Regions from separate parts of the Streptomyces sp. NBC_01275 genome, predicted to be linked through region 4. Evidence: riboswitches for the same ligand, from Rfam matches in the RefSeq annotation. Region 4 holds a riboswitch; each other region holds the start of a gene.

What was found. A riboswitch is a leader RNA that binds a small molecule or an ion and turns the genes downstream of it on or off. The one in region 4 is predicted to bind cyclic di-AMP.
Positions count from the first base shown of each region.
Region 1: another riboswitch for cyclic di-AMP. It lies ahead of OG562_RS26520 (C40 family peptidase); the one in region 4 lies ahead of OG562_RS32025 (M23 family metallopeptidase).
Region 2: another riboswitch for cyclic di-AMP. It lies ahead of OG562_RS25415 (transglycosylase SLT domain-containing protein); the one in region 4 lies ahead of OG562_RS32025 (M23 family metallopeptidase).
Region 3: another riboswitch for cyclic di-AMP. It lies ahead of OG562_RS17145 (transglycosylase family protein); the one in region 4 lies ahead of OG562_RS32025 (M23 family metallopeptidase).

Region 1 covers NZ_JAPEOZ010000001.1:5,977,371-5,981,575, forward strand. The annotation lists gene OG562_RS26515 (tellurite resistance/C4-dicarboxylate transporter family protein) at 1-807, opposite strand, end outside; gene OG562_RS26520 (C40 family peptidase) at 958-2,097, opposite strand; cyclic di-AMP (ydaO/yuaA leader) riboswitch at 2,135-2,306, opposite strand; gene pcrA (DNA helicase PcrA) at 2,536-4,205, shown strand, end outside.
Region 2 covers NZ_JAPEOZ010000001.1:5,749,310-5,753,514, forward strand. The annotation lists gene OG562_RS25405 (GNAT family N-acetyltransferase) at 1-591, opposite strand, end outside; gene OG562_RS25410 (HAD family hydrolase) at 849-1,673, shown strand; gene OG562_RS25415 (transglycosylase SLT domain-containing protein) at 1,749-2,228, opposite strand; cyclic di-AMP (ydaO/yuaA leader) riboswitch at 2,234-2,461, opposite strand; gene OG562_RS25420 (polyprenyl synthetase family protein) at 2,858-3,868, shown strand.
Region 3 covers NZ_JAPEOZ010000001.1:3,921,313-3,925,517, forward strand. The annotation lists gene OG562_RS17135 (septum formation initiator family protein) at 1-141, opposite strand, end outside; gene eno (phosphopyruvate hydratase) at 276-1,562, opposite strand; gene OG562_RS17145 (transglycosylase family protein) at 1,929-2,645, opposite strand; cyclic di-AMP (ydaO/yuaA leader) riboswitch at 2,649-2,868, opposite strand; gene OG562_RS17150 (transglycosylase family protein) at 3,074-4,162, opposite strand.
Region 4 covers NZ_JAPEOZ010000001.1:7,212,983-7,217,187, forward strand. The annotation lists gene OG562_RS32015 (pitrilysin family protein) at 1-461, shown strand, start outside; gene OG562_RS32020 (pitrilysin family protein) at 458-1,846, shown strand; cyclic di-AMP (ydaO/yuaA leader) riboswitch at 2,048-2,246, shown strand; gene OG562_RS32025 (M23 family metallopeptidase) at 2,261-3,001, shown strand; gene OG562_RS32030 (GntR family transcriptional regulator) at 3,188-3,883, shown strand; gene OG562_RS32035 (HPr family phosphocarrier protein) at 4,044-4,205, opposite strand, start outside.

The DNA.
Region 1 (4,205 bases), 1.2 Mb from region 4:
GGTCGCCCAGCGGCACACGTCGTAGTACGGCCGCGGCCACCGCACCTCGGCGGCCAGGAGGACGGCGTAACAGACCAGGTCGAGCACCAGCAGTGCGACGGTCACCGAGCGCAGGACGCCCCGGTCGTCGGCGTTCCACAGGTACAGGCCCCCGCCCTCGGCGTCGAGTAGCGTCGCCCCGGCGAGCGCCGAGATGGCGAGCGCGCCGCCCGCCACCCACTGGTCCCCGGCGCCCTCGGCGATCTGCCGCCGGTCGAAGCGGGCCAGCGCGAGGCAGTAGAGCACCAGCCCCAGCCAGAACAGCACGAGCGCGGTGTGCGCGAGCCAGGCCGTCGCCTCCGCCCGGGCGAGGGCGGCGGCCAGCACGGCGAGCCCCTGCGTGGCTACACAGCACAGGAACACCGCCCCGCGCATACGCCGCCGCCAGTGCCGTACGACGACCGCCAGCAGCACCGGCCACAGCGCCGCCGCCAGTGCCAGCAGCGCCTCCGCGAGGGACTGCCGGCCGAGGGCCGAGACACGCGTGCCGAGGACCGTCGTCGCGGCCACGGCGGTGAGCGCCCCCGGCGTCCCGGCCTCCGCCAGCCACCGCTCACGCTCCCACAACAGCCGTACGACGAAGTCCGCGCCCAGCGCCAGCCACGCTGCGCCGGCCAGCGCCAGGGAGATGCGGGACAGGGCCTCGTGGCCCGTCAGCCGCAGGCCCACCGACAGGATCGCGGTCGCCAGCACGGCGGCGCCGGCCGCCGGGGGACGCTGCGCCCGCCGGACGCGGAGCAGGAGGCGGTGGGGGGAGAAGACGGGCATGCGGCTGATGCTAAAGAGGACGCTGCGGCATACGAGGGGCACACGCGAGGGGTGGGAAAACGCGGAAGACGCACCTCTACGCGCGCGTGCCCTCAGGTAACCGTCTACGCGCGCGTGCCTTCGGGAACCCGCCGGTGCCCGCGCGTGCCCTCAGGCCGGCCGCACCACGCTGTGGATGCCCGACTCGCCGTCGTAGTAGATCGACTCCTCGCGGACGTAGCCGCCGGGCTTCGGGGCGTGGATCATCATGCCGTTGCCGATGTAGACGCCGACCTGGCTGACGTCGTCGTAGAAGAAGACCAGGTCACCGGGTTGCGCGTCGGTGAGAGAGATGCCGGCGCCGGCGTTGGCCTGGTCGTAGGCGGTGCGCGGGAGGGTGACGCCCGCGGCCTTCCAGGCGGCCTGGGTGAGCCCGGAGCAGTCGTAGGAGTCGGGTCCGGTCGCGCCCCACACGTACGGCTTGCCGATCTGCGCGCGGGCGAAGGCGAGCGCCTTCTCGGCCTTGGTGGTGTACGAGGAGTCGGCGGGGGCGGGGGCAGGGGCGGGCGTGCCCGTACTCGTGCCAGTGCCAGTGCCAGTGCCAGTGCCAGTGCCAGTGCCAGTGCCAGCGCCCGTGCTCACGCCCGCGCCCGCGCTCGTCGAGTCGGCGCTCTCCCGCTGCGCGGCGGCCTGTTCCGCCGCCGCCTGCCGCTGCGCCAGCTCCGCCGCCTGCCGCTGCGCCAGCTCCGCCGCCTGGCGTGCGGCCTCCTCCTGTTTCTGCTGCTCGATCGCCGCGAGCCGCGCCTTCTCCTGGGTCGCCAGCTGGGACAGCAGCACGCGCGCGTCGCCGAGCTTCTTCTGGACGGTGGACTTGGCAGCCTTGAGGTCGCTCTGCGTGTCGGTCAGCGCCTCGAGGCTCGGCTGGGTCTGGTCGACGTAGTGCTGCGGGGTGTCCGCGGGCAGGAAGGTCGCCGTGTCGGGCGCGGAGACGCCGGTGCGGTACTGGGCGGCGGCGAAGGAACCCTGCTGCTCCCGTGTCTCGTTGAGTTTCTGGGTGCGCTGCGCGACGTCGTCGAGGAGGCCGTCGGCGCGCCGGCGCTGCTTGGTCGTCTTCTCCTTGGCGGCGTTGTGGTTCTCGGTCGTCGACTCCGCCCGACGGTAGAGGTCGTCGACCTTCTTCTCGACCTCCTCCAGACTCGGCGCGCCGTCGCCGGAGGGGGCGGCGTTCGCCGTCTGGGAGAGCAGGGCGACGGAGGTGAGGGCGGCAGTGGCGAGAGCGGGGGGACGGGTGCCTGCTGCGCGCGTGCCCATGAGGCGTGGCTTGCGGTGCTGCGACGCCAAGGGAGGCGACTCCTTCCGTGATCCGCCTACCGGGTTGGCTCGGGTTCGGGCGGGTGGTTCGGAAGGGTTGCCCTACGGCCCGTCCTTGAGCGGAAGGCAGGCCGACTCACCCAGAGTCACGGTGGGTTCCCGGCTCCGGCTGCCGCGAGGGGGCGCGCCGGACTCGGCGGAAGGCCGCGCGGCCCGGCGACGTTCGCCGGTGGGGGTCGTACGGCCTGCTCGAAACGGTAACCAACTCGTGTGGCTCGTGTGAAGGTTGGTGGGTGATATGCCCGATACATTTTCGTGACCTTCGACGAAAGCCGGGTAAGCGGTCACGGTTGGTGATAAGGCCACCTCGGAAGGTGAGGGGGGATGTTTTCGGGACGGCGGCCGGTTGTCAGTGCGGCCCTCTAAACTCGGAGAGCGATGAGCAGCCTCTTTGACGACAGCTTCCTGGCGGACCTCCAGGGCCCTCGCGGCCACGAGGGGGAGCCCCCGCCGCCGCCCGAGGACGATCACGTACCGGAGCAGGTTCCGGACGATCTGTTCGGCGGGAAGTTCGACGTGCCTCCGGACCGGGACGCCTACTACCGCGACGGCGCCCCGCGCCCGGCGATCGACGCGGCCGCGCTCCTGGAGGGGCTGAACGACAACCAGCGCGCGGCCGTCGTCCACGCCGGCGCCCCGCTGCTCATCGTCGCCGGCGCAGGCTCCGGCAAGACGCGCGTGCTGACCCACCGCATCGCCCATCTGCTCGCCGAGCGCAGCGTCCACCCGGGCCAGATCCTCGCGATCACCTTCACCAACAAGGCCGCGGGCGAGATGAAGGAGCGCGTCGAGCAGCTCGTCGGCCCGCGTGCGAACGCGATGTGGGTGATGACCTTCCACAGCGCGTGCGTGCGCATCCTGCGGCGCGAGTCGAAGAAGCTCGGCTTCACCTCCTCCTTCTCGATCTACGACGCGGCCGACTCCAAGCGTCTGATGGCCCTGGTCTGCCGTGACCTGGACCTCGACCCCAAGCGCTTCCCGCCCAAGTCCTTCAGCGCCAAGATCAGCAACCTGAAGAACGAGCTGATCGACGAGGAGGACTTCGCCGCCCAGGCCGGCGACGGCTTCGAGAAGACCCTCGCCCAGGCCTACGCCATGTACCAGTCCCGTCTCCGCGAGGCGAACGCCCTCGACTTCGACGACCTGATCATGACGACGGTCAATCTGCTGCGCGCCTTCCCGGACGTCGCCGAGCACTACCGCCGCCGCTTCCGCCATGTCCTCGTCGACGAGTACCAGGACACCAACCACGCCCAGTACTCCCTCGTGCGGGAACTGGTCGGCAGCGCGGAGCACCCGGTCGACGTACCGCCCAGCGAGCACGACGTGCCGCCCGCCGAGCTGTGCGTCGTCGGTGACGCAGACCAGTCGATCTACGCCTTCCGGGGCGCGACGATCCGCAACATCCTCCAGTTCGAGGAGGACTACCCGGACGCGACGACGATCCTCCTCGAGCAGAACTACCGCTCCACGCAGACGATTCTGAGTGCCGCCAACGCGGTCATCGAGCGCAACGAGTCCCGCCGCCCGAAGAACCTGTGGACCAACGCGGGCGCGGGCGCGCGCATCACCGGCTATGTCGCCGACACCGAGCACGACGAGGCCCAGTTCGTCGCCGAGGAGATAGACCGTCTCACCGACGCGGGCGACGCGAAGGCCGGCGACGTCGCGGTCTTCTACCGTACGAACGCCCAGTCCCGTGTCTTCGAAGAGATCTTCATCCGCGTAGGCCTGCCCTACAAGGTCGTCGGCGGCGTCCGTTTCTACGAGCGCAAGGAGGTCCGGGACGTCCTGGCCTACCTGCGCGTGCTCGCCAACCCGGAGGACTCGGTCCCGCTGCGTCGCATCCTCAACGTGCCCAAGCGCGGCATCGGCGAGCGCGCCGAGGCGATGATCGACGCCCTGTCCCAGCGCGAGAAGATCAGCTTCCCGCAGGCTTTGAAGCGCGTCGACGAGGCGTACGGCATGGCCGCGCGGTCGACGAACGCCGTCAAGCGGTTCAACACGCTGATGGAGGACCTCCGTACGATCGTCGAGTCCGGGGCCGG
Region 2 (4,205 bases), 1.5 Mb from region 4:
CCGGCGGCCGGTCCTGCGGTACTGCGCGGACTTCCACGCCATGAGCGTGCGCAGTGCGGCCGGGTCGCGTTCGTCGAACACGAACCGCAGGTCGCCGACCTGGCGGCCGAGCCGGCGCTCCTTGGCGAGGGTCGTCTTCAGGAACTTCGGCGACTGGGCGCGCAGTACGGACTCGTAGGTCTCGTACCCCTTTGCCACGTCGATGACGTAGGAGGCGTACTCCGCGGCGGTGTGGCGGGCGAACAGCCCTTGTTCCGCCTCCAGGTTGTCGAAGGCGAAGCTCGACAGGGAGCACGCCCGCATCAGTTCCTCGGCGTTCAGACCGAGTCCCGGGCTCAGTACGGCGCCCTGCGCGTCCGAGACGCCGTACGCGAGGGCCTGGCCCTGGCCGAGCGGGCCCCGCTCATGGGGCAGGAAGCCGACCGGCTCGCGCCCCTCGTACACCACCGCCACCCGCGCGCGTGCCCGCACGCGGCCCACTGTGTCGGTGAACTCCGGTTCCATGAAGGGGTTGCGCGGCAGCGTCGACGCGGCGCGCAGCGCGCGCCACCGCTCCCTCTCCCCCTCGCCGAGGCCTTCCGGCCTCAGCACACGAATGCGCCCACTGCTCAACCTGACCCCCCGATCAAGTCCCCCTGGACACCTGGACGGTACCGCTCCATCAGGGCGTCGCGGTAGGTAGCGTCGCATGTTGTTGCCAACTGGTGCAGAGGCCTTTAACCGTCCGCTACCCGGCGATGTGTCAGAAAGCTGTTTCTTTTAAAGGGGAGTTGGCAGAACCGGACAGGACCTGGCCGTCGTCCGGTTCGCGTCGAACCCGTGGGGCGTGGGATCCGTATTCTCTGATCATGGCCGCACCCATCGCATATGCCCCGCGCACCGCGTACTCGCTCATCGCCACCGACCTGGACGGAACGCTGCTCCGCGGCGACGACACCTTCTCCGACCGGTCGCTCGACGTGCTCGCGCGGGTGAGGGCGGCCGGCGCCTGCCATCTGGTCGTGACCGGACGGCCGGCGCCCCGGGTCCGCCCGCTGCTGGACAACCTGCGCGGCGGCGGGCTCGCGGTGTGCGGACAGGGCGCGCAGTTGTACGACGCCGGCGCGGACCGTCTGCTGTGGTCGGTCACCCTGGACCGGGAACTCGCCGAGACCGCGCTCGGCAAGATCGAGGCCGAGGTCGGGCAGGTGTACGCGGCCGTCGACCAGGACGGCGTCGACGGGCTGACGCTCATCGAGCCGGGCTATCTGATGCCGCACCCGACGCTGCCCGCGCTGCGCGTCGGCTCGCGCGACGACCTGTGGTGCGAGCCGATCAGCAAGGTGCTGCTGCGCCATCCCGGGCTGTCCGACGACGAGTTGGCGGCCACCGCCCGCTCGGTGGTCGGCTCGCTGGCCACCGTGACCATGTCGGGTCCCGGCACGGTCGAGCTCCAGCCCTGCGGCATCACCAAGGCGACGGGGCTGGCCCTGGCCGCCGAGCACCTCGGTCTGCGGCCCGAGGACACCCTCGCCTTCGGCGACATGCCGAACGACATCCCGATGTTCGACTGGGCCGCCCACGGCGTCGCGATGGCCAACGCCCACCCCGAGCTCAAGGCGGTGGCCGACGAGGTGACGACGTCGAACGAGGACGACGGCGTGGCCATCGTCCTCGAACGGTTGTTTGCTTAAGGCTCCGCGGCTCCGCGGCTTTGCGGATCCGCTGACGACTTCGCACGGAAGCAGCGGAAGCAGCGGAAGCGGGTGTCAGTACGCGCCGAAGACGTTGTCGATCGAGCCGTACCGCGCGGCCGCGTAGTTGCAGGCGGCGGTGATGTTCGCTACCGGGTCGTACGGGTTGAAGGATGTGCCCGCCACGTGGTAGGCGAGGAAGGTCGGGTCGATGACCTGGAGCAGGCCCTTGGACGGGGTGCCCGCGGCCGCGTTGGAGTCCCAGAGGTTGACTGCGTTCGGGTTGCCCGACGACTCGCGCATGACGTTGCGGTAGATGCCGTTGTACGTGCCCGGGATGCCCTTCTGGGCCATGATCGCGAGCGACTCGCGGATCCAGCCGTCGAGGTTGTTGGTGTACCCGGCGGTCGTGACGGTCGCGGCGGTGGTCGCCGTCGTGGCGGCGGAGGCGCTGGTCGCGCCGATGAGCGGGAGGGCGAGCACGGCCGCACCGGTGCCGGCGACGGCGAGGGTGCGGAAGAGACGGTTGCGGCGCGGCTGAGCGGCAGCGGGCATGACGAAGTTCCTCTCCTTCGCCTGCGAGGTGAGCTGTCGGGTTCGGGCGGGAGCTGCCCGGCCGCGCCCTGACGGACACGACTTCACCCCAAGCCGTACCGGTATGTCCGAATCAACCGTAAAAACTGGAGATGTCGAAAATATTCAGTACGGCGACTTACCTGGTTCCCCCGCTCCTGCCGAGCGTTCTAGTAGGTGGTCCGGGCGGCGGCAGGATTCGGCGTCCGCCCGACAGGCCGGGAACGTATGCGAGAGCACATGTCCGGAACAAGTACCGGATTCACAGATCAGCCCTATTGACCTTGGTCTGGGGCGTATGGGGTGCTTGATCCTTTGGTACTGCAAAGCTTCAACTGGCGTTTGCGGCACGGCGGGAACCGGGGGAGGCTCGGTAGGGGTGGAGGCGGTGCGGGGCGGGTACGCGTGACTCAACTCACCACGGGGCGCAAGAGTGGTAAATCGGTCAATAAACTCAAGTCATAGTTAATTGGTCGAGCGGGTGGACGTGGGGGCTGTCGGTGATCGAAACGTGACCGGATACGCTGACTTGAGTGAGCCTTGAGTGAGCGCAGAGACCTATCGACAAACCGCGTAATCGCCCGTAGACACCAGCAGACAGGAGACCCCTCGTGACCGTCGTCGAGCCGTTCGGGCTGAGCGTGCGGGACCAGGTTCTGGAAGCCGATGTCCAGGCCGGGTTGGCGGCTGTCGAGGAGGGCTTGCTCGAGGCAACCAAGAGTGAGGTTCCGTTCATCACGGAGGCGGCCCAGCACCTGCTGCGGGCGGGCGGGAAGCGGTTCCGTCCCCTGCTCGTGATGCTCGCGGCGCGGTTCGGCGACCCGTACGCGCCGGGGATCGTGCCGTCCGCGGTGGTCGTGGAACTGACCCATCTGGCCACGCTGTACCACGACGACGTGATGGACGAGGCCGAGGTGCGGCGGGGGGTGCCGAGCGCGAACACCCGCTGGGGCAACTCGGTCGCCGTGCTCACCGGCGACTTCCTCTTCGCCCGTGCCTCGCACATCCTGGCCGACCTCGGGCCCGAGGCGGTGCGGGTGCAGGCCGAGGCGTTCGAGCGGCTGGTCACCGGACAGATCCTGGAGACCGCGGGGCCGGTGGACGGCCGCGACCCCGTGGAGCACTACCTGGACGTCCTCGGCGGCAAGACCGGCTCGCTGGTGGCGGTGTCCTGCCGGTTCGGCGCGATGATGTCGGGCGCCGACGAGACGGTCGTGGACGTGCTGACCCAGTACGGGGAGCGGCTCGGGGTCGCCTTCCAGCTGGCGGACGACGTCCTGGACATCGCGTCCGACTCCCATGAGTCCGGCAAGACGCCGGGCACGGACCTGCGCGAGGGCGTCCCGACCCTCCCGGTGCTACGACTGCGGGAGCGGGCCGCGCGGCTGGAACTCCCGGAGGACATCGCCCTGTGCGAGCTCCTGGACTCCGACCTCGGCGACGACGCCAAGCTCGCGGAGGCGGTGGCCGCCTTCCGGGCCCACCCCGCGCTGGAGCAGGCCCGCCGGGACACGGTCCGGTACGCGAAGGACGCCCGCGCCGCGTTGGCGCCGTTGCCGGAGTGCGACGCGAAGGCGGCGCTGCTGGAACTCTGCGACGCGGTGGTCCACCGAGCCGGCTGACCGGTCCGGTCACGACCGGGCCGGCCCGGGCCTGCCCCGGCGGGGACTTCGTCCCCCCGCGCCCGGCGCCTCCGGAGCTCCTCACCCTGTGCTTCCGGACCTCCGCGCCCGGCGTCTCCGGACCTCCGCACCCTGTGCCCGCCCCCTACGGGTCGACCGCCCAACTCCGCCGCCATGTCATACCGCAGGCGTACGCGGAGTTGAGTCCTCGGTCTGACGCTTCCTCCGGTGGGATTTGGTGAGATGGGAATCGCGGAAAACACCACTCCTCACCGATTCGGGTGAGAATGGCGGCTCGGGGTGGGGACGTTCAACGTGAGATGACCGGCCGCCGCCG
Region 3 (4,205 bases), 3.3 Mb from region 4:
CAGCAGCGCCGCGCGGCCGGTGAGCCGGGAGCGGCGGGCCTGACGCTTGGTCTGGGAGCGGTAGACGCGGGCCGCGGTCTGCTCCCCGAGCAGCTTGATCCTCGTCGCGGTGGAGAACCGGTCCCGGTCCTTCACGGCCATGTCCCCGCCTCCCGTTCACGCGCGTACGTCCCCGCACACGGTACGGGACCGAGTACGAGGACGTACGTACGACGCTGCCTACGCGGGCTATACGGCGGTGAGGCGCAGGCTCAGGCCTTGGCTCAGGCCTTGGCTCAGGCCTTGAAGCGGGGGAACGCGCTGCGGCCGGCGTACACCGCGGCGTCGTCGAGGATCTCCTCGATGCGCAGCAGCTGGTTGTACTTGGCGACGCGGTCCGAGCGGGCCGGGGCGCCGGTCTTGATCTGACCGCAGTTCACCGCGACGGCGAGGTCGGCGATGGTGACGTCCTCGGTCTCGCCGGAGCGGTGGGACATCATGCACTTGAAGCCGTTGCGCTGGGCCATCTCGACGGCGTCCAGGGTCTCGGTCAGCGAGCCGATCTGGTTGACCTTGACGAGCAGGGCGTTCGCGGAGCCCTCCTCGATGCCGCGGGCCAGGCGCTCGGGGTTGGTGACGAAGAGGTCGTCGCCGACGATCTGGACCTTGTCGCCGATGCGGTCGGTGATGACCTTCCAGCCGGCCCAGTCGTCCTCGTACAGCGGGTCCTCGATGGAGACGAGCGGGTACGCGGAGACGAGCTCCTCGTAGTACTCCGTCATCTCGGCGGCCGAGCGGGACTTGCCCTCGAACTCGTACTTGCCGTCCTTGTAGAACTCGGACGCGGCGACGTCGAGCGCGAGCGCGATCTGCTCGCCGGGGATGTAGCCGGCCTGCTTGATGGCCTCGACGATGAGGTCGAGGGCGGCGCGGTTGGACTCCAGGTTCGGGGCGAAGCCGCCCTCGTCGCCCAGGCCGGTGGACAGGCCCTTGGTCTTCAGCACCTTCTTGAGGGTGTGGTAGACCTCGGCGCCCCAGCGCAGGGCCTCGGAGAAGGACTCCGCGCCGATCGGGGCGATCATGAACTCCTGGATGTCCACGTTGGAGTCGGCGTGCGAGCCGCCGTTCAGGATGTTCATCATCGGAACGGGCAGCAGGTGCGCGTTCGGACCGCCGAGGTAGCGGAAGAGGGGCAGGTCGCTGGCCTCGGAGGCGGCGTGGGCCACGGCGAGCGAGACGCCGAGGATGGCGTTGGCGCCGAGGGAGCCCTTGTTGTCGGTGGCGTCCAGGTCGAACATGGCCTGGTCAATCAGACGCTGCTCGGTGGCGTCGTAGCCGACGAGCTCCGGGCCGATCTGCTCGATGACGGCGAGGACGGCCTTCTCGACACCCTTGCCGCCGTAACGGTTGGGGTCACCGTCGCGCAGCTCGATGGCCTCGAAGGCGCCCGTGGAGGCGCCGGACGGAACGGCGGCACGACCCGTGCTGCCGTCGTCGAGGCCGACCTCGACCTCGACCGTGGGGTTGCCTCGGGAGTCCAGGATTTCCCGGGCTACGACGACGTCGATGGACGGCACGAGCATCTCCTTCTTGGGATGTGACGCTGAGAGTGCGGGGCGCGCAGGCCGTGATGAGCCCTTGCTGATGCCTTGCGACTAGAGCCTAACCGCCTCGGGGGCATCGACCACCGACCGACCGCCCCGTGGACTACGTCAGACCGTACCTATTGTTTCCGGCCGGAACAAAGGGGGAGCGACGAACAGGCAAAGAAAACCCCGCTCCGGTGCGTACGGGGGAATGCGCACCGGAGCGGGGAGCCCGTGGGGACGGGGGGGTGACCCTCACGAGGTCTTCAGTGTGTCGACCTCGGCTGTGAGGGTGCTGTGGTCTCACTGGGAGCCAGGTGTCACCTGGGGCCAGGTCGCCGGCCAGAGGTCACCGGCCAGAGGTCACTTCAGGTGCAGCTGCTGGCCCGGGTAGATGAGGTCGGCGTCCTCGACGATGTCCTTGTTCAGCTGGAACAGCTTCTGCCAGCCGCCCTTGACCTTGTGCTTCTCGGCGATGGAGCTGAGGGTGTCGCCCTTGACGACCTTGTACTCGCCGTCGCCCTTCTTGACCTTCTTGCCGGTCGGCGTGCTGACCGTCTTGGACGCGGCCGGGCGGTCGGTCGAGCGGGAGGTGCTCGGCTGCTCGGTGGAGCGGGTGGTGGTGGAGCTGCCCGAGGAGCTGGAGCCGGAGGAGCTGGAGCCGGTGCCGCTGCTCGACGAGCCCGAGGAGCTGCTGCCGTTGTAGGCGGCGCCGGACAGGCCGGTGCCGCAGACCGGCCAGGCGCCCTTGCCCTGGCCCGCGAGGACCTTCTCGCCGATGGCTATCTGCTGGGACTTGCTGGCCTGGTTGGCCTGGGCGGCGTACTGGGTGCCGCCGTACGCGGCCCAGGTGGAGGCGGAGAACTGCAGGCCGCCGTAGTAGCCGTTGCCGGTGTTGATGGACCAGTTGCCGCCGGACTCGCACTGGGCGACGGCGTCCCACTCGGAGGCGGTGGCGGCGGAGGCGCTGCCGGCCGCCATCAGCGGGGCGGCGATGGCGACGCCGGTGACGCCGGCGAGCGCGGCGACACGGGTGGCCCTGGAGGGACGGCGGTGCTTGCCCTTGGCGGAAAACAGCATGGTGGATCCCCTCACCGACGCCTGCGAGGTGAGCTGTCGGGTTCGGGCCGTGTGAGTTGCCCGGCCACTCCTCCATGGCAGTCCTGCGTGGCAGTCCTGCAGTCCATGGGAGGCGTGGCTCCACCCCTAGCCGACTCCGGCAGTCGGTTCCCCGAAGGGCCTCAACCGCCGGACCCGGCGCTTACCTTGGGTCCCCCGCTCCTGCCTACGGCGCTTGACGCGACGACTGTTCCCGGATGGCCGCTGGCAGGATTCGGCGTTGCGACGGCCGGGGCTCGGGTTGCCGAGCGGTCCTGACCGTAGACACGCGATCGACGGAATATCAAAGACGATCAGGGCTTCTGAGACTCATCCCACACTTTCACCAAACCGGACATTCGGCGCGAAGCGTGACGTGAACTCCCGCTGTTTTTCTAGGGATTTCTACCCTATTCAACCCCTGTGTCAAGGGTCTGACCGGCGACGATGTCGCTCGGGTCGGCGCCGATGCGATCCCGGTTCTCGGCGTACAGCGCACGCCACCCGCCGTCGAGGTCAAGGGAGTCGGCGATGGAGGCGAGGGAGTCGCCCTCCTGGACGACATAGGTCGCGGCGGCGTGCCGACCGGTGGAGGCGGTCGCGGGACCGTCGGAGACGCCCGCCGTCGCGTCTCCGGCCGCGCTCTCGTCGGCGGTGTCGCCGCGATGGCGACCGGAGCCGGTGTCGAGAGTGTCGGCGCCGAGAGTGCCGACGTCGAGCGTGCCGGTGTCGACGAGACTCCAAGAGCCCGCATCCTGCGCCGACTTGTCCGAGTCGTCCGAGTCGCCCGCCTCGGGGGTCTTTGTGGACGAACTGCCGGAGTCCTGCGAGTCGCCCTGCCCGCCGGAAGCGTCGGAGCCGGTGGAGTCGTCCGAAGCGGAGGAGGAAGGGGACGAAGAGGACGAAGAGGACGAACTCGATGAATCACCGGACGAGTCGGATGAGTCGGATGAATCCGTCGAACCCGTCGAACCGCTGTCGGCGTCGGAGGAGCCCGAGGAACTCGATGAACCGGAAGAACCGGACGAGCCGGACAACCCCCTGGACAGGTCGGACAATCCAGAAGACGAAGAGGAGTCGGACGAGTCGCCCGCCACCCCGGTGTCCACGTTCAGCGCGCCGGACTCCTTGGTGAGCCCGGTCGTCAGCCCACAGGTGGGCCACGCGCCGACGCCCTCGTCCGCGAGCAGCTTCTGCGCCACGGCGATCTGCTGGTTACGGCTGGCGAGGTCGGGGCTCGACGCGTAGTCGAGTCCGCCGTACGTCTCCCAGTCGTCCTGGGAGAGATGCAGGCCGCCGAAGTAGCCGTCGCCCTTGTCTGCGCTCCAGGAACCCCCGGTCTCGCACTGGGCCACCTTGTCCCACACCGTGCCGTCGGCGGCGCTCGCGCCGGAGGCGGCGAGCAGCGGGATGGCGATGGCGGTGCCGGTCACTCCGGCCGCCACGAGGAGGGCCGGGGCCTGACGGGGGCGACGGTGACGACCGTTCCCGGAGAGCATGCGAGGGCCTTTCTCTGGACAGCAGTGACCGGCGCGGGGGGTG
Region 4 (4,205 bases):
ACCGGCTCGTGCGCCGCGACCGTACGGCCGTCGCGGCCGGGTTCGGCCTGCTGCGGCTGGCCGGCGCGCCCTCCCTGGGCTGGCTGGACGTGAAGACCTCCGGCGACGTCGAGGTGCCCGTGATCGAGGCCGCCATCGACGAGGAGCTCGCCCGGTTCGCCGAGGAGGGCCCCACGGCCGAGGAGATGGAGCGCGCCCAGGCCCAGTTGGAGCGCGAGTGGCTGGACCGGCTCGGCACGGTCGCCGGCCGCGCGGACGAACTGTGCCGGTTCGCCGTCCTGTTCGGCGACCCGCAGCTCGCCCTGACCGCCGTCCAGCGGGTCCTGGACATCACGCCCGAGGAGGTGCGGGAGGTCGCCAAGGCCCGACTGCGCCCCGACAACCGCGCGGTGCTCGTCTACGAGCCGACCGCCGCCGAAGCCCCCGCCGACCAGGACGAGAACGAGGAGGCGGCGCAGTGACCGAGCTCGCCACGATGGACTTCCACCCCCAGCCCCAGGCGGGCGAGGCCAGGCCGTGGGCGTTCCCGGCGCCCGAGCGCGCCGCGCTGGACAACGGCCTGACGGTCCTGCACTGCCACCGCCCCGGCCAGCAGGTCGTCGCCGTCGAGGTCCTCCTCGACGCGCCCTTGGACGCCGAGCCGGCCGGCCTCGACGGCGTCGCCACGATCATGGCGCGGGCCTTCTCCGAGGGCACCGACAAGCACTCCGCCGAGGAGTTCGCCGCCGAGCTGGAGCGCTGCGGCGCCACCCTCGACATGCACGCCGACCACCCCGGCGTCCGCCTCAGCCTCGAAGTCCCGGCCTCGCGCCTGGCCAAGGCGCTCGGCCTGCTCGCCGACGCCCTCAGGGCGCCCGCGTTCGCCGACAGCGAGATCGAGCGCCTCGTCCGCAACCGCCTGGACGAGATCCCGCACGAGCTGGCCAACCCCTCCCGGCGCGCCGCCAAGGAGCTCTCCAAGGAGCTGTTCCCGGCCACCGCGCGCATGTCGCGCCCCCGCCAGGGCACCGCGGAGACCGTCGAGAAGATCGACGCCGCGGCCGTACGCGCCTTCTACGAGAGGCACGTTCGCCCGTCCACGGCCACCGCCGTGGTCGTCGGCGACCTCACCGGCATCGAGCTGGAGGCGCTCCTCGGCGACACGCTGGGCGCCTGGACGGGCTCCTCGGCCCAGCCGCGGCCGGTGCCGCCGGTGACCGCCGACGACACCGGACGGGTCGTCATCGTGGACCGCCCCGGCGCCGTCCAGACGCAGGTGCTGATCGGCCGGATCGGCGCCGACCGGCACGACCGCGTGTGGCCCGCCCAGGTCCTCGGCACGTACTGCCTCGGCGGCACCCTCACCTCCCGCCTGGACCGCGTCCTGCGCGAGGAGAAGGGCTACACCTACGGCGTGCGGGCGTTCGGGCAGGTCCTGCGGTCCGCGCCGGACGGCACGGGCGCCGCGATGCTCGCCATCAGCGGCTCCGTCGACACCCCGAACACCGGTCCCGCCCTGGACGACCTCTGGAAGGTGCTGCGCACCCTCGCCGCCGAGGGACTGACCGACGCCGAACGCGACGTGGCCGTGCAGAACCTGGTCGGTGTGGCGCCGCTGAAGTACGAGACCGCCGCAGCCGTCGCCGGCACGCTGGCCGACCAGGTCGAGCAGTACCTGCCCGACGACTTCCAGGCGACGCTGTACCGGCAACTCGCCGCGACCGGCACGGTGGAGGCCACCGCGGCGGCCGTGAGCGCCTTCCCCGTGGACCGTCTGGTGACCGTCCTCGTCGGCGACGCCGCGCAGATCAAGGAGCCGGTCGAGGCGCTCGGTCTCGGCGAAGTGAAGGTCGTCGCCGCGGAGTAGGCCGAAGCGGCGGCACGCGCGTGTGGGGCCCTGGTCGACGGAAGCGTCACCAGGGCCCTCAGATGTCCGAATTGGGGCGGAGGTTGCCCGTCTGCCCTGTGGGATGCGCTACAAAACCCGTCATCGGCTTGGGGATGGGGAGCCGCCCCGCTTAGCTTCGTCCGGGCTGTTCGTCAGGCAGTGCGCCGCATCCGCGGCAGCGGACAGTCATCGCCGAGTCCCCGCATGGCGCGAGCCAGGGGAGCCGGGGACCCTCCCTCCTGTCGCCGCGTTCGCGGCTGGAGGGGCCCAGAAGTCCCTGGGGTGAATCGGACGCCCGCGCAGGTCGCGAGGGCGCCCGTAGGAGACCTTCCTGCTCCGAACCCGTCAGCTAACCCGGTAGGCGAGAGGGAAGGAAAGGACACCCCCGACTTCATGGCGTTCACCTGCGCCCCCGGGAAGCACCGTCGGCCCAGCCGGATGAAGCGCACCACCGCCCGCGCGGCGGGCGTCGCGGCGCTCACCACCACCGGCGTCGTCGCCACCGTCGCCTCCCCGGCCCTCGCGGCCGAGCCCACCCCCGAGCAGACCGGGCTGATCCCCGTCGTCACCGCCGGCGAAGCCGTCGCCGAGCAGATCGACGACCAGGTCGCCGTGCAGATGAAGGCCGCCTACGAGGAGGCCGCGCGCGAGGCGGCCGCCAAGAAGGCCGTGGAGGAGCGCGAGGCACGCGTGCGTGCGGCCCGTGAGGCCGAGCGCAAGCGGCTCAACGCCTTCGTGCTGCCGATCACCGGCTCCTACGTCTCCACCGGCTACCACGCCAGCAGTTCGCTGTGGTCCTCCGGCAGCCACACCGGCATCGACTTCCACGCCGCGAGCGGCACTTCGGTGCACGCGGTCGGCCTGGGCACCGTCGTCGAGGCCGGCTGGGGAGGGTCGTACGGCAATCAGGTGGTCGTCAAGATGAACGACGGCACGTACACCCAGTACGGCCATCTGTCGTCCATCGGCGTCTCGGTGGGCCAGCAGGTCACCCCCGGCCAGCAGATCGGCCTGTCCGGCGCGACCGGCAACGTCACCGGCCCGCATCTGCACTTCGAGGCCCGCACGACGGCGGAGTACGGCTCGGACATCGACCCCGTCGCCTACCTCCGCACGCACGGCGTGAACCTCTGACGACGTTCGGCGACAGATCGTCGAGCCCCGGCCCCCGTGGCCGGGGCTTTCGTCGTTTCCGAGGCCCTGCTGTCCAAAAAATATCCCTGGATTCCGGCCCGCCATCGGAAATTCCCGCTCATTGCAATAGAGTCACTGAACACGTCAATCGTCGACGTTTCACGGGGATTAAGGCGGAGGTCCGTCATGCGTATTCCGGCGCACTCGGTGTGCACGGCCATCCGGGACGACATCGTCGCGGGTGTCTACGAGCGCGGCAGCCGCCTCACCGAGGAACTCCTCGCCCGCCGCTACGGCGTTTCCCGCGTTCCGGTCAGAGAGGCGCTGCGCACGCTGGAGGCGGAGGGCTTCGTCGTGACGCGGCGGCACGCGGGCGCGTGCGTCGCCGAGCCGACCGAGCAGGAGGCCGCCGACCTGCTGGAGATGCGCATGCTGCTGGAGCCGCTCGGCGCCTCCCGGGCCGCCCAGCGCCGCACCGAGGCCCATCTCAAGGTGCTGCGCGGGCTCGTCCGGCTGGGCCAGGAACGCGCCCGGAGGGGCAACAGCGAGGATCTGCGCTCGCTGGGCAGCTGGTTCCACGAGACGCTCGCCCAGGCCTCCGGCAGCCACGCCCTGACGTCGACGCTGACCCAGCTGCGCCACAAGATCGCCTGGATGTACGCGATCGAGGCGCCGGCCAACCCCGTGGAGTCCTGGGCGGAGCACGGCGCGATCGTGGACGCGGTGGCGCGCGGCGACGGGGAGCGTGCGCGGGCGATCACGGCGCTGCACACCGAGCGCGCGACGGCCGCGCACCGGCTGCGCTTTTCCGCCGGAGCCGACCGCCAGGACCGTGTGAGGACTTCGCAACATCCCGTAAACATGACGGGCCTGCGTCATTAACACGAGGGCCGTATACAAAGAGAAGATAATTCGCGGGGCGCTATTTATGCTGCCCGTTGAAGGGAAATGCAAAGGGCCCGCCCGATAATTCGGACGAGCCCTTCGGAGTTGCGGCGCGATGTCTTTGAGGTCAAGGCCGCCGCAACCGTCGATTTCCCGCTCAGACGGTCTCGGGGAGTTCCTCGAGACCCTCGGCGACCAGCTTCGCCAGTCGGTCGAGCGACGCGTCCGCGCCCTCGGCCTCGGAGGCGAGGACGATCTCCTCGCCGCCCTGGGCGCCCAGGCCGAGAACGGCCAGCATGGAGGCCGCGTTGACGGGGTT